2 linked regions of the Chelatococcus sp. YT9 genome follow. The protein of the gene in region 1 interacts with the protein of each later gene in a pairwise test. Links are inferred from orthologs where the notes say so. Each region holds a gene or a part of one and is shown on either strand. Other genes may lie near its edges.

Evidence for each region. The genes of interacting proteins can lie anywhere in the genome.
Region 2: the proteins of gltA (region 1) and yegS interact in binary tests that used the Escherichia coli proteins (3 or more experiments, as listed by UniProt). The link is inferred for Chelatococcus sp. YT9 from one-to-one orthologs.

Annotation. Positions count from the first base shown.
Region 1 is NZ_JAHBRW010000001.1:4,055,047-4,060,449, reverse strand. The notes cover bases 1,514-4,473. They hold gltA (citrate synthase), read left to right. Parts: upstream 1,514-2,327; coding sequence 2,328-3,620; downstream 3,621-4,473. Other genes in these bases: lpxB (lipid-A-disaccharide synthase), read right to left, coding at 3,692-4,473; gltX (glutamate--tRNA ligase), read left to right, coding at 1,514-1,954. In the rest of the region: KIO76_RS18760 (ComEC/Rec2 family competence protein), read right to left, coding at 1-196; more of gltX, read left to right, coding at 533-1,513; more of lpxB, read right to left, coding at 4,474-4,858; KIO76_RS18740 (LpxI family protein), read right to left, coding at 5,100-5,403.
Region 2 is NZ_JAHBRW010000001.1:2,594,030-2,599,458, reverse strand. What follows is about bases 1,236-4,221. They hold yegS (lipid kinase YegS), read left to right. Parts: upstream 1,236-2,238; coding sequence 2,239-3,204; downstream 3,205-4,221. Other genes in these bases: KIO76_RS11845 (lipid kinase), read left to right, coding at 4,152-4,221; KIO76_RS11850 (phosphatase PAP2 family protein), read right to left, coding at 3,123-3,878; KIO76_RS11860 (Lnb N-terminal periplasmic domain-containing protein), read left to right, coding at 1,236-2,232. Also shown: tRNA (adenosine(37)-N6)-dimethylallyltransferase MiaA, read right to left, coding at 1-176; phosphoserine phosphatase SerB, read left to right, coding at 225-1,157; more of KIO76_RS11860, read left to right, coding at 1,219-1,235; more of KIO76_RS11845, read left to right, coding at 4,222-5,060; KIO76_RS11840 (DegQ family serine endoprotease), read right to left, coding at 5,149-5,429. UniProt on the Escherichia coli protein: In vitro phosphorylates phosphatidylglycerol but not diacylglycerol; the in vivo substrate is unknown.

The DNA.
Region 1 (5,403 bases):
TGCCGGCGCCGAAGGCAACGGGCAGCCAGAGGAAGGCCCGCCGTCTCTCGGCCTCCAAGGCGAGGAGATCCCGAAGCACGCCTCGCGCTTGGTCGGCGGTGAAGACATGCCACCCCGGCAGCAGGCTGCCCACCGCCGGACGCGGCGGTCGGCTATCATCGGCGACAATGATCGCGCGGCTCTTTTGGCGGGCCATACGTGCGAAACGCTCTGGGGGACGGCTGGCTACGGGCCAGATTGCAACGGTCGGGTTCTGAAATGCAGAAACGCAAGGAACGAACAAACACGTGATCGGCCGGCAAAAGCGCCGGCCTTGAAAGCACCGGAACGTGAAACATATTCCCGGACGCACAGCACCAGATCGGCCGCCGCCGGCGGAACTAGAAACAAACCAGTGGAACGATGGCCTCCGGTGAGGGAAAGAGCTTCTTACCCCCGGCCCGGCATCATGCTAAACGACGCCCGACCGTCGGCGGAAGCGAGTTCGAACCGCCACGGTCATCGCTTTGGCACAAGAGAGCACATATCTGAGATGACCGGAACCGTCGTTACGCGTTTCGCGCCTTCGCCGACAGGCTTCCTGCATATTGGCGGCGCCCGCACGGCCCTGTTCAACTGGCTCTATGCCCGCCGGAACGGCGGCAAGATGCTGTTGAGAATAGAGGACACCGATCGCGAACGCTCTACGGAAGCGGCCATCGCCGCCATCCTCGATGGCCTGAGCTGGCTCGGGCTCGATTGGGATGGCGATGCCATTCACCAGTTCTCCCGCGCGGCGCGGCACCGCGAGGTCGCTGAAGATCTGCTCGCGCGCGGACGCGCCTATTACTGCTATGCGACGCCGCAGGAACTCGAGGCCATGCGCGAGGAGGCTCGCCGCGAAGGACGACCGTTGCGCTACGACGGGCGCTGGCGGGATCGTCCCTCTTCGGACGCGCCGGCCGGTGTCAAGCCCGTGATCCGGTTGCGCGCGCCGACCGAAGGTGAGACCGCGATCGATGACCAGGTGCAGGGCCGTGTCACTTGGCAGAACAAAGATCTGGACGATCTCGTTCTGCTGCGGTCTGACGGCACGCCGACCTACATGCTTGCGGTCATCGTCGATGATCACGACATGGGTGTCACGCATATCATCCGCGGGGACGACCATCTGACCAACGCCGCACGGCAAAAGCAGATCTACGAGGCACTTGGCTGGGACGTGCCCATCATGGCCCATATTCCCCTGATCCATGGGCCAGACGGCGCCAAGCTCTCGAAGCGTCACGGCGCGCTCGGTATCGACGCCTATCGCTCCATGGGCTATCTGCCGGCCGCGTTGCGCAATTATCTGGTCCGCCTCGGCTGGAGCCATGGCGATCAGGAGATCTTTTCGACCGACGAGATGATCGCGGCTTTCGACCTGGGCTCTATCGGACGCTCTCCCGCCCGCTTCGACTTTGCGAAGCTGGAGAACCTCAACGGTCACTACATGCGCAGCGCCGACGACGAGGCCCTCGTTCGGGCTCTGGAAGATATCCTGCCGGAGCTCGGGCCGGCGCGCGGCCTCGGACCCACGTTGCCTCCCGACCTACGTGAGAAGCTGCTCGCGGCAATGCCGGGGCTCAAGGAGCGTGCCAAGACTCTGGTTGAACTGCTTGACAGCGCTTCTTTTCTCTACGCGTCGCGGCCCCTCGTTTGCGATGACAAGGCAAAGGCTCTTCTCAATGCGGAGGGTAAGGAGCGGCTCGCGCTGGTGCTCCCTGCTCTGGAAGGGATCAACGATTGGAGCAACGACACCACTGAGGCCGCGGTGAGGGCGACGGCCACCGAAGCGGGGCTGAAGCTCGGTCAATTGGCCCAGCCGCTGCGTGCCGCCTTGACCGGTCGCGGAACCTCACCGGGTCTCTTCGATGTCATGACAGTCCTTGGACGTGATGAAAGTTTAGGCCGTATCCGCGATCAGCTGCCCTGAGCCATTCCGACAGCTTGAACGATGGTCGTGGATGAGCTAGAGCATGTTCGGGGCGGGCTGGGATCTCGATGGATACTGGCATCAAGCCATTGATTCCGCGTGATTTCTTATCTCGCGGAGTCAATTGCAGATCCAAAATGGGCCGAAGACCCACCAGGGTGGGTCAGGAACGGCTCGACATTCATTGCCGTTGAGCTTTTATGACTTTCATGGGCAAGGGCATGAGATTGAACGTGATCGTTGCACGTCACGACGTTTCCTGCGCTAACCTTTTGAAATCTGGCGCACTCTCGAGCGTGGATCACTTCCTCCAAGCTCGTGCATGCGGTCTGGCTGTGACGGCTTCGCTGCGTTTGAGCAGAAGGATATATCCATGAGCGACAAGGCAATCACCTTGACTGTTGACGGAAAGGGCATCGACCTTCCTGTAAAGGACGGCACGATAGGCCCTAGCGTCGCCGATATCGGTGCCTTGTACAAACATAGCGGGATGTTCACCTACGATCCGGGCTTCTCCTCAACGGCGAGCTGCGAATCCGCCATCACCTATATCGATGGTGACGAAGGTGTTCTCCTCTATCGTGGCTACCCGATCGAGCAGCTCGCCGAGCACGGCGACTTCCTGGAGACGTGTTATCTTCTTCTCTACGGGGAACTGCCGACGGCAAGCCAGAAGGCGGAATTCGACTACGTGGTGACCCGCCACACGATGGTTCACGATCAGATGAACCGCTTCTTCCAAGGCTTCCGCCGTGATGCGCATCCGATGGCCGTGATGGTGGCATCGGTCGGCGCGCTCTCAGCTTTCTATCACGACTCGACCGACATCTCCGATCCGCAGCAGCGGATGATCGCGTCCATGCGGATGATCGCCAAAATGCCGACGCTGGCGGCTATGGCCTATAAGTACTCGGTCGGCCAGCCCTTCGTGTATCCGAAGAACGATCTCGATTACACGTCCAACTTCCTGCGCATGTGCTTCGGCGTGCCCTGCGAGGAGTACGTGGTCAATCCGGTCCTCGCGCGCGCGCTCGATCGCATCTTCATCCTGCACGCCGATCATGAGCAGAACGCCTCAACCTCGACCGTTCGCCTTGCCGGCTCGTCGGGGGCGAACCCCTTCGCCTGTATCGCCGCCGGCATCGCCTGCCTGTGGGGACCGGCGCACGGCGGCGCCAACGAAGCCGCCCTCAAGATGCTGGCGGAGATCGGCACACCCGACCGCATCCCCCAATTCATCGCCAAGGCCAAGGACAAGAACGATCCGTTCCGCCTCATGGGCTTCGGCCATCGTGTCTACAAGAACTACGATCCACGCGCCAAGATCATGCAGCGGACGACGCACGAGGTGCTCAACGAACTGGGCATCAAGGACGATCCGCTGCTCGATGTCGCTCTCGAGCTGGAGCGCATCGCGTTGCACGACGAGTACTTCATCGAGAAGAAGCTCTATCCCAACATCGACTTCTACTCGGGTATCACGCTGAAGGCGCTCGGTTTCCCGGTGTCGATGTTCACAGTGCTCTTCGCGCTGGCGCGCACCGTTGGCTGGATCGCCCAGTGGAAGGAAATGATCGAGGATCCGTCCCAGAAGATCGGCCGTCCGCGCCAGCTCTATATCGGCGCTCCCCAGCGCGACTATCTGCCGATGGCGCAGCGCTCCTGATATTTGAACTCCGTCAACGATATGGAAAAGGGGCCGTTCAGGCCCCTTTTTTGTTACCACCAGGGCACCGCTCACGATCGCCGCGAGTGCAAAACGTCCGTGATCACTTCGGCAGCCCTGTCGCTTGGACGAGCCGCGCCAATGCTCATGGCAGCTGCCACGCGATCGAAGGCGGCGAGCTGGGCCATGCGTTCCGGAGAGGCTGACAACAGGGGGAGAAGCGCGCCCGCGAGGTTCTCGACCGTACAGTTCCATTGCAGGAATTCGGGCACGGCGGGCTCGTCGAGAATGATATTTGGCAGACTTGCATGCTGGACGATGATGAAGTGCCGCACCTGCACCTCCAGCCGTGACACCTTGTAGGCCACGACCGTTGGAACACGTGCCAGCGCAAGTTCGAGCGTGACGGTTCCCGAAGCGGCGATCGCGGCGGTCGCGGATCGGAATGCCGCATATTTGGCCGCCTCGCCGGCGACGACGGTGGGCTTGACTGGCCAGGATAGTAAGCCTTGCTCAATCAGCGGCGCAACGTGGGGTACCGCCGGCAGCACCCAGTTCACATGTCCAACCTTCGCCGAAACGGCAGCCACCGTCTCGCCCAGGACAGGCATGAGGCGCGTCACCTCGGAGCGTCGGCTGCCGGGCAGAACGAGCACGGTCGGTGGCTCGACGTCATAGGGCGGCTCGATCCGCTCTCCACGGCTCGGGCGTAACACGTCAAGACGTTCGATCAGAGGGTGACCGACATAGGTGCACGGGGGACCGCCGAGACGGGCATGCGCGGCCGGCTCGAAGGGCAGCAGCGCCAGTACATGATCGACATAGGACCGCATCTTACGTGCCCTCCCGGGCCGCCACGCCCAGACAGTGGGGCTGACGTAGTCCACGATAGGCAGATCGGGCAGCTCGGCTTTGACGCGCCGCGCCACACGGTGCGTGAAATCCGGGCTGTCGACGATGACGACCAGATCGGGTCGCTGAGCGATGATGGCCTCGGCGGTCGCCTTAATGCGGCTGATCAACGTTGGCAGCCGTGCGATGACCGCCGCGAAACCCATGACCGCTATGTCCGACATAGGAAAGAGACTCTCTAGCCCCTCAGCCTCCATGGCGCGCCCGCCGACGCCTGTGAACAGCACGCCATCGGGCGCCAGTCGCTGGCGGAGAGCCTGCATGAGCCGGGCTCCGAGCTGATCACCGGATTCCTCTCCAGCGACCACAAAAATTCGCGCGGGCATGCCCTCTCCTCAGTCGTCCGACGCATAGTCCTACCGCCGCCAGCGGCCTCCAGGAGCATTCTCGTTGAAATCCGCTCCAGGCGAAATGCTCTATATCTTTGATTTTGCGCACTTGAGGACGCAAAATCGCATCGCTCATTTCCTGAATATGCTCAAGGGGGCGCTTACGAGAGATCGGATGCGCCGCTCACCTTTAAACGACCGTCGAGATCCGAACGTCACGAGCAATGTCGCTTTGGTGCTAGGGGGATCGGTGGGGAAGATCGACCCCGAGCAGGAACAATCCCCGCTGATCTGCTTCCCGGATTGTGCGTTCGATCTCGACGATCAATGTCGTACCCGCGCCAACAGCGATACCTTGAAGGCCCGCCGCAGCAGCTCTTACGACGGTACGCGGCCCGATCGTCGGCAGATCGACACGGAGGTCCTGGTCGCGTTTGGCTGTCTTCACCAGCACTCCGCCATGGGTGGCGCGCAGGCGCGGCCCTCTGCGGAGTTTCTGCACACGCCGCAGCATGGCGTCGGTGCCCTCCGGACCCTCGATG
Region 2 (5,429 bases), 1.5 Mb from region 1 along the record:
ACCGCCTCATCCTCGACGCTCGGCCGCGCCGTAATGATCCGGAGGTCGCGGTAAACCTGCATCGAATCCGCATTGATGACGATGCCGCCACAGCGGCGCGCAAGGCTTATGGCCAACGCGGACTTGCCTGACGCGGTTGGCCCTGCGATGAGAATGGTTCGCAGTCTTTCCGTCACGTCAACGTCCTTTCCCATTCACCCCGTTTGCATGGCCACCCTATCCGCATGACCGACACCACCCAGACGCATGTCGCGACGTTGGTCGCGGCCCCGGGAAGCGATCTCCTCAGCGATGCCCTTATCGCACGCGTGGCGCAAGCCCTCCCTGAAGCCGGGCTGCCCGCTCGGCTCGATCCGGCGATCGCGGTTGACATACCCTTCCACCCGGCGGTCGAGACCGGCGCGGACCCGGATCCGCGCGTCATGGCGAAGCGTGCCCATGTTGCGCTCGATGGATTGCCGATCGATGTCATCGTCCAGCGGCAGGCGGAGCGGCGCAAGCGGCTGTTCCTCGCCGACATGGATTCAACCATGATCGGTCAGGAGTGCATCGACGAACTCGCCGACTTCGTGGGGCTGAAGGACAAGGTCGCGACCATCACCGAGCGCGCCATGCGCGGCGAGATCGCCTTCGAGCCGGCGTTGCGCGAACGCGTCGCCCTCCTCGCCGGTCTCGATGTGGGCGTGGTTGATCGTATCATCGCCGAGCGCATCACCCTGACCCCAGGCGGTCTGACGCTCATTGCGACACTGCGGGCGCGGGGGGCTTATACCTGCCTCGTCTCGGGCGGCTTCACGCTGTTCACCACCAAGATCGCCGCGGCCATCGGCTTCCAGGAGAACCGCGCCAACGAGCTCCTGACCGAGGGCAGCAAACTCTCCGGAAAGGTCCAGGAACCGATCCTCGGACGGGAAGCGAAACTCGCCACCTTGCAGGAGCTGCGTGAAAAATTCGGGCTCGCCGCGCATGAGGTGGTGGCTATCGGCGACGGCGCCAATGATCTCGCGATGCTCGGAGAAGCTGGCCTTGGTGTAGCATTCCGTGCCAAACCAGCCGTGGCCGCTGCCGCTCACGCGCGCCTCGACCATGCCGATCTCACCGCCCTCCTCTTTGCTCAGGGCTATCGCAGCGATGAATTCGTCAGGCCGACCGACTGAGCTGCAAAACGACACCGCCGCCGCCGCGCGCGGCCGCTCTCGGTATCTGTGGGGTTTGCGCATGATCGCGGTCGCCCTGCTCACGGTCGCGATCATTCTCTGCGGGATCTGGTGGTCCGGGGCATTATGGTTCCGCCTGCCTGTCGGCCCATATGGGCGATACGCCGCGATCGCAGCTTGGTGCGTGCTCTCGCTGGGCACCATCGTCATGGTTCTTCGGGGAGACTGGCGACCGCTCCTTCCCTACGCCGTCGTGCTCGTCGGGCTTGGCCTGTGGTGGAGCACCATCAAGCCCTCAAACAACCGGGAATGGGCCGATGACGTCGGCGAGATGCTTTCAGCCGAGATCAACGGGAATAGCGTCACGCTGCATAACGTTCGCGATTTTGAATGGCGCACGGAGACGGACTATACGCCTCGCTGGGAAACACGCAGGTATGATCTCGACACCCTGACTTCGGTCGACATGGTGCTGTCCTACTGGGGCCGGCCAGGCATCGCCCACACCCTGGTGTCCTTCGGCTTTGCCGACGGCCAGTACGTCGTCTTCTCGGTCGAGATCCGGAAGGAGAAGAACGAGAGCTTCTCGGAGATCGGCGGCTTCTTCAAGGAATTCGAGACAAGCATCGTCGCCGCCGACGAGCGCGACATTATCCGGCTGCGACCGAATGTGCGCGGTGAGGACACCTATATCTACCGGATTCGCATGCCCAAGGAGGCCGCGAGATCTCTGTTTCTCGCCTATGCCGAGGCGGCGAATGCCCTTAGGCAGCGACCGCGCTTCTACAACACCATCACGGCCAATTGCACCACCATCGTCTATGAAATGGTGAACCGCATCGTGCCGGGCCTGCCGATGGATTACCGGCTCGTACTTTCAGGCTACTTGCCGGAATATATCCACGATGTTGGCGGCCTCGAGACCAACTACAGCGTGGCCGAACTCAGAGCACGAGGCCGGATCACGGAACGCGCTATCGCGGCTGACGCAAACCCGGACTTTTCCCAGGCCATCCGTGCCAACGTGCCCGGCATCCCTGAACCCATGACCGCGATCACACACGGCAACAGGTGATGGATCATGACCAACATCCGCGTCATCCTTCACGGAAAGGCGGCTGGTAACGCGGAGGTGCGCCACGCGGTCCGCGCCTTGCGGCGGGACGGCCACGGCGTCAGCGTCCGGGTGACCTATGAACCAGGCGATGCGGCGCGGATGGCGCAGGAGGCCGTGGAGGCCGCGCGCCAGGGCGACGTCGATGTCATTGTGGCGGGCGGTGGCGACGGCACCGTCAATGAGGTGTTTTCAGCTGGTTTGACGGCACGTCCGCCGGATCGTTGCTCATTTGGTATTCTGCCGCTCGGCACGGCCAATGATTTCGCCCGCTCAGCCGACATACCCGTCGCCGATATGACCGCCGCCCTGCGGATCGCGGTGGAAAGGCGAGCGTGCATCATTGATGTCGGGCGCATCAACGAGCGGAACTTCATCAATGTGATGACCGGCGGCTTTGGATCCCGCGTGACGGTGGAAACCGATCCCGAACTGAAGCGCCGTCTCGGCGGCTTCGCCTATCTGCTGACAGGGCTTAGCCGGTTTCGGGAGCTCTCGTCGAACAGTGGGCGTTTCATCGCTGAGGACTTTGAATGGGAGGGACGCTTCCTTGCCCTTGCGATCGGCAACGGGCGCCAGGCAGGCGGGGGCATCCCGCTCTGCCCCGATGCGCTGATCGACGACGGCCTGCTCGATCTGATGATCCTGCCGGAACTCGGCGCGGAGGAGCGTCTGGACGCGCTCAGCCGCCTGCTCAGCCAGGGCGCGGCTGGTATCGAAGAATTGCTGGTGCGCGTTAGAAGCCCTTGGATCGAGTTCACATCGGATGAGGTCCTGCACGTCAATCTCGACGGTGAGCCGATGCACACGACGCTGTTCCGCGCGGTCTGCCAGCGCCGTGCGCTGGCTGTTCACCTCGGCTCGACAGCACTTCTCGGGCCAGGCTCGGGCGCCAAGGGCGCAACGTCGCTGCGAGCGGACCACCGTCCTTGAGCGAAAACCAGCACCAGCCAGCACGTCATGGCCCAAGCCGCCCCGGCGCACCAGCCCGCCAGCACGTCGCTCGGCCAGTGCACGCCCAGATAGAGCCGGCTCAAGCCGACCAGGAGCGTCAGCCCGATTGCAACCGCGAGGATATACATACGAACGACGCGCCGCTTCTCAACCCGCGCCAGGAGCACGCCAATCGTGAGATAGGTAATGGCAGAGAGCATCGCATGGCTGCTCGGGAAACTGAGCGAATGGATATCGACGAGATGGGCCACAAGGTCGGGCCTCGGCCTGTCGAAACGCAGCTTGAGAAGATGTCCGAGAAGAAGTCCGCCCCCCATGGATACAGTGATCAATAAGGCAATGGCGCGCTTGTGCACGAGTATGAGATAACCGATCACCACTATAACGATCAGCACCAGCACCGGAATGCCGCCAAGGCTGGTGATGTCGCGCATGACGATTTCCAGCCACCGCGGACCAATGGGATCAGCAATATCAGCAGGATTGCGCAAGGCGAGGAGAATCCCCGTGTCGAACGCCTCCAGCTCGCCCGCGCGCATTTCCTCGGCAACCGCAAGGAAGCCGAGGATCCCGCCCGCCACCACCAGGAGAGCAATCACTAGGCCGACTTCGCGCAGCGCCCCTTTCGATATGGCCGTGAAATCGAAGCCCAAGCTTTGTCCTCCTTATGCCCTTGCGACGCCATGGACGCTCCACGATCTATCTCTAGATAGAGGTAGACTTGGTTCGGAGCACCCCTTCTGAGGCCACAAAAGCAATGTCGTCACCCCGCAGGGTTCGAGCCGGTTCAAGGGATGCAGCTTTCTACCAGAGCGAGGCCCGCATTCCGCAGTGAAGCGGCTGTCCCGCACTTCCCGTCTTCAGGACAATTTTAATCCCTTCAACAGAGCGTCAAACAGCGCCCATGCCGTGAGGCATCCACTGACATGGCGCAGCTCCACGTGGAGATCATCTTGCCAGAAGCCGCACGCAAGGCCCTGCTCGTTATAAATCGCCATGCACGCAACGGGTATCCCCTTCCGGAGGCAGCACTCGATCGCCTTCGCGCCGGCGGCATCGAGCTCATGGAGGCTGATCCGCTTGACGTCGCGGTGTCTATCGACAACGCACGCGCTTCAGGGTGCAACTGTGTCATCATCGGCGGCGGCGATGGCACCCTGAACAGGGCGGCCCCCGCCCTCTCGCGGACCGATCTGCCGCTCGGGATCCTTCCGCTCGGCACCGCCAATGATCTTGCCAGAAGCCTTGCCATACCCGCCTCGCCGATCGACGCGGCCGGAATTATCGTCGAAGGGCATCACCGTCCGATCGATCTCGGTGAGGTGAACGGCGTTCCTTTCTTCAATGTCGCCAGTATCGGCTTCAGCGCCGACCTCGCGCACGAACTGACGGCCGACGCCAAGAAGCGCTATGGCACCCTGGGCTACGCGCTGGCAGGCCTGCGCATCCTGGCCCGGATGCGACCCTTCACGGTGACGATCGAGCATGACGGCAAACGCGAGGTCATCCGTACGGTCCAGGTGTCGGTTGGGAACGGCCGGCATTATGGTGGGGGCCTTACCGTGGACCTCGACGCGCGACCGGATGACGGCTTGCTGCACGTCTACAGTCTTGGCGTCGAGCACTGGTGGCAATTGCTGGCGCTGCTCCCCGCCTTGAAGCAGGGCACTCACGGACGATGGCGCGACGTCTACACCTTCACCACGACGGCCTGCACAGTCGAGACACGCCGGCCTCGCAGCATCAACACCGATGGAGAGCTCACGGGCAAGACCCCGGCGAGCTTCCATGTCATCCCGGGAGCCGTCGAGGTGTACACGCGTCCGCTGGCCTAAGAAAATGGCCGCCCCGAACTCCGGGGACGGCCATTATGACGAGTTCTGCCTGGTGTCGCTGTTGCGGAAAGCCGCCGCTCCGCCCTGTCTACTCGATGGTGACGGCGACGAAGCGCACTTCACCCTGAGCATTGGCGACGAGAAGGAGCGCTGACTTTTTGCCATCCTTCTTCAAGGCCTCGACACGCTTGGTGACGTCGGCCGGCGACGAGACCGACTCCTGGCCGACTTCCATGATGATATCGCCACTCTGGATGCGCTTGTCGGCAGCTGAGGAATTCGGATCGACGCGCGTGACGACTACGCCCTTCAGCTCGTCCTTGATCGAGTAGCGGCGGCGCAGGTCGTCGGTGATGCTGGACAGGTCGA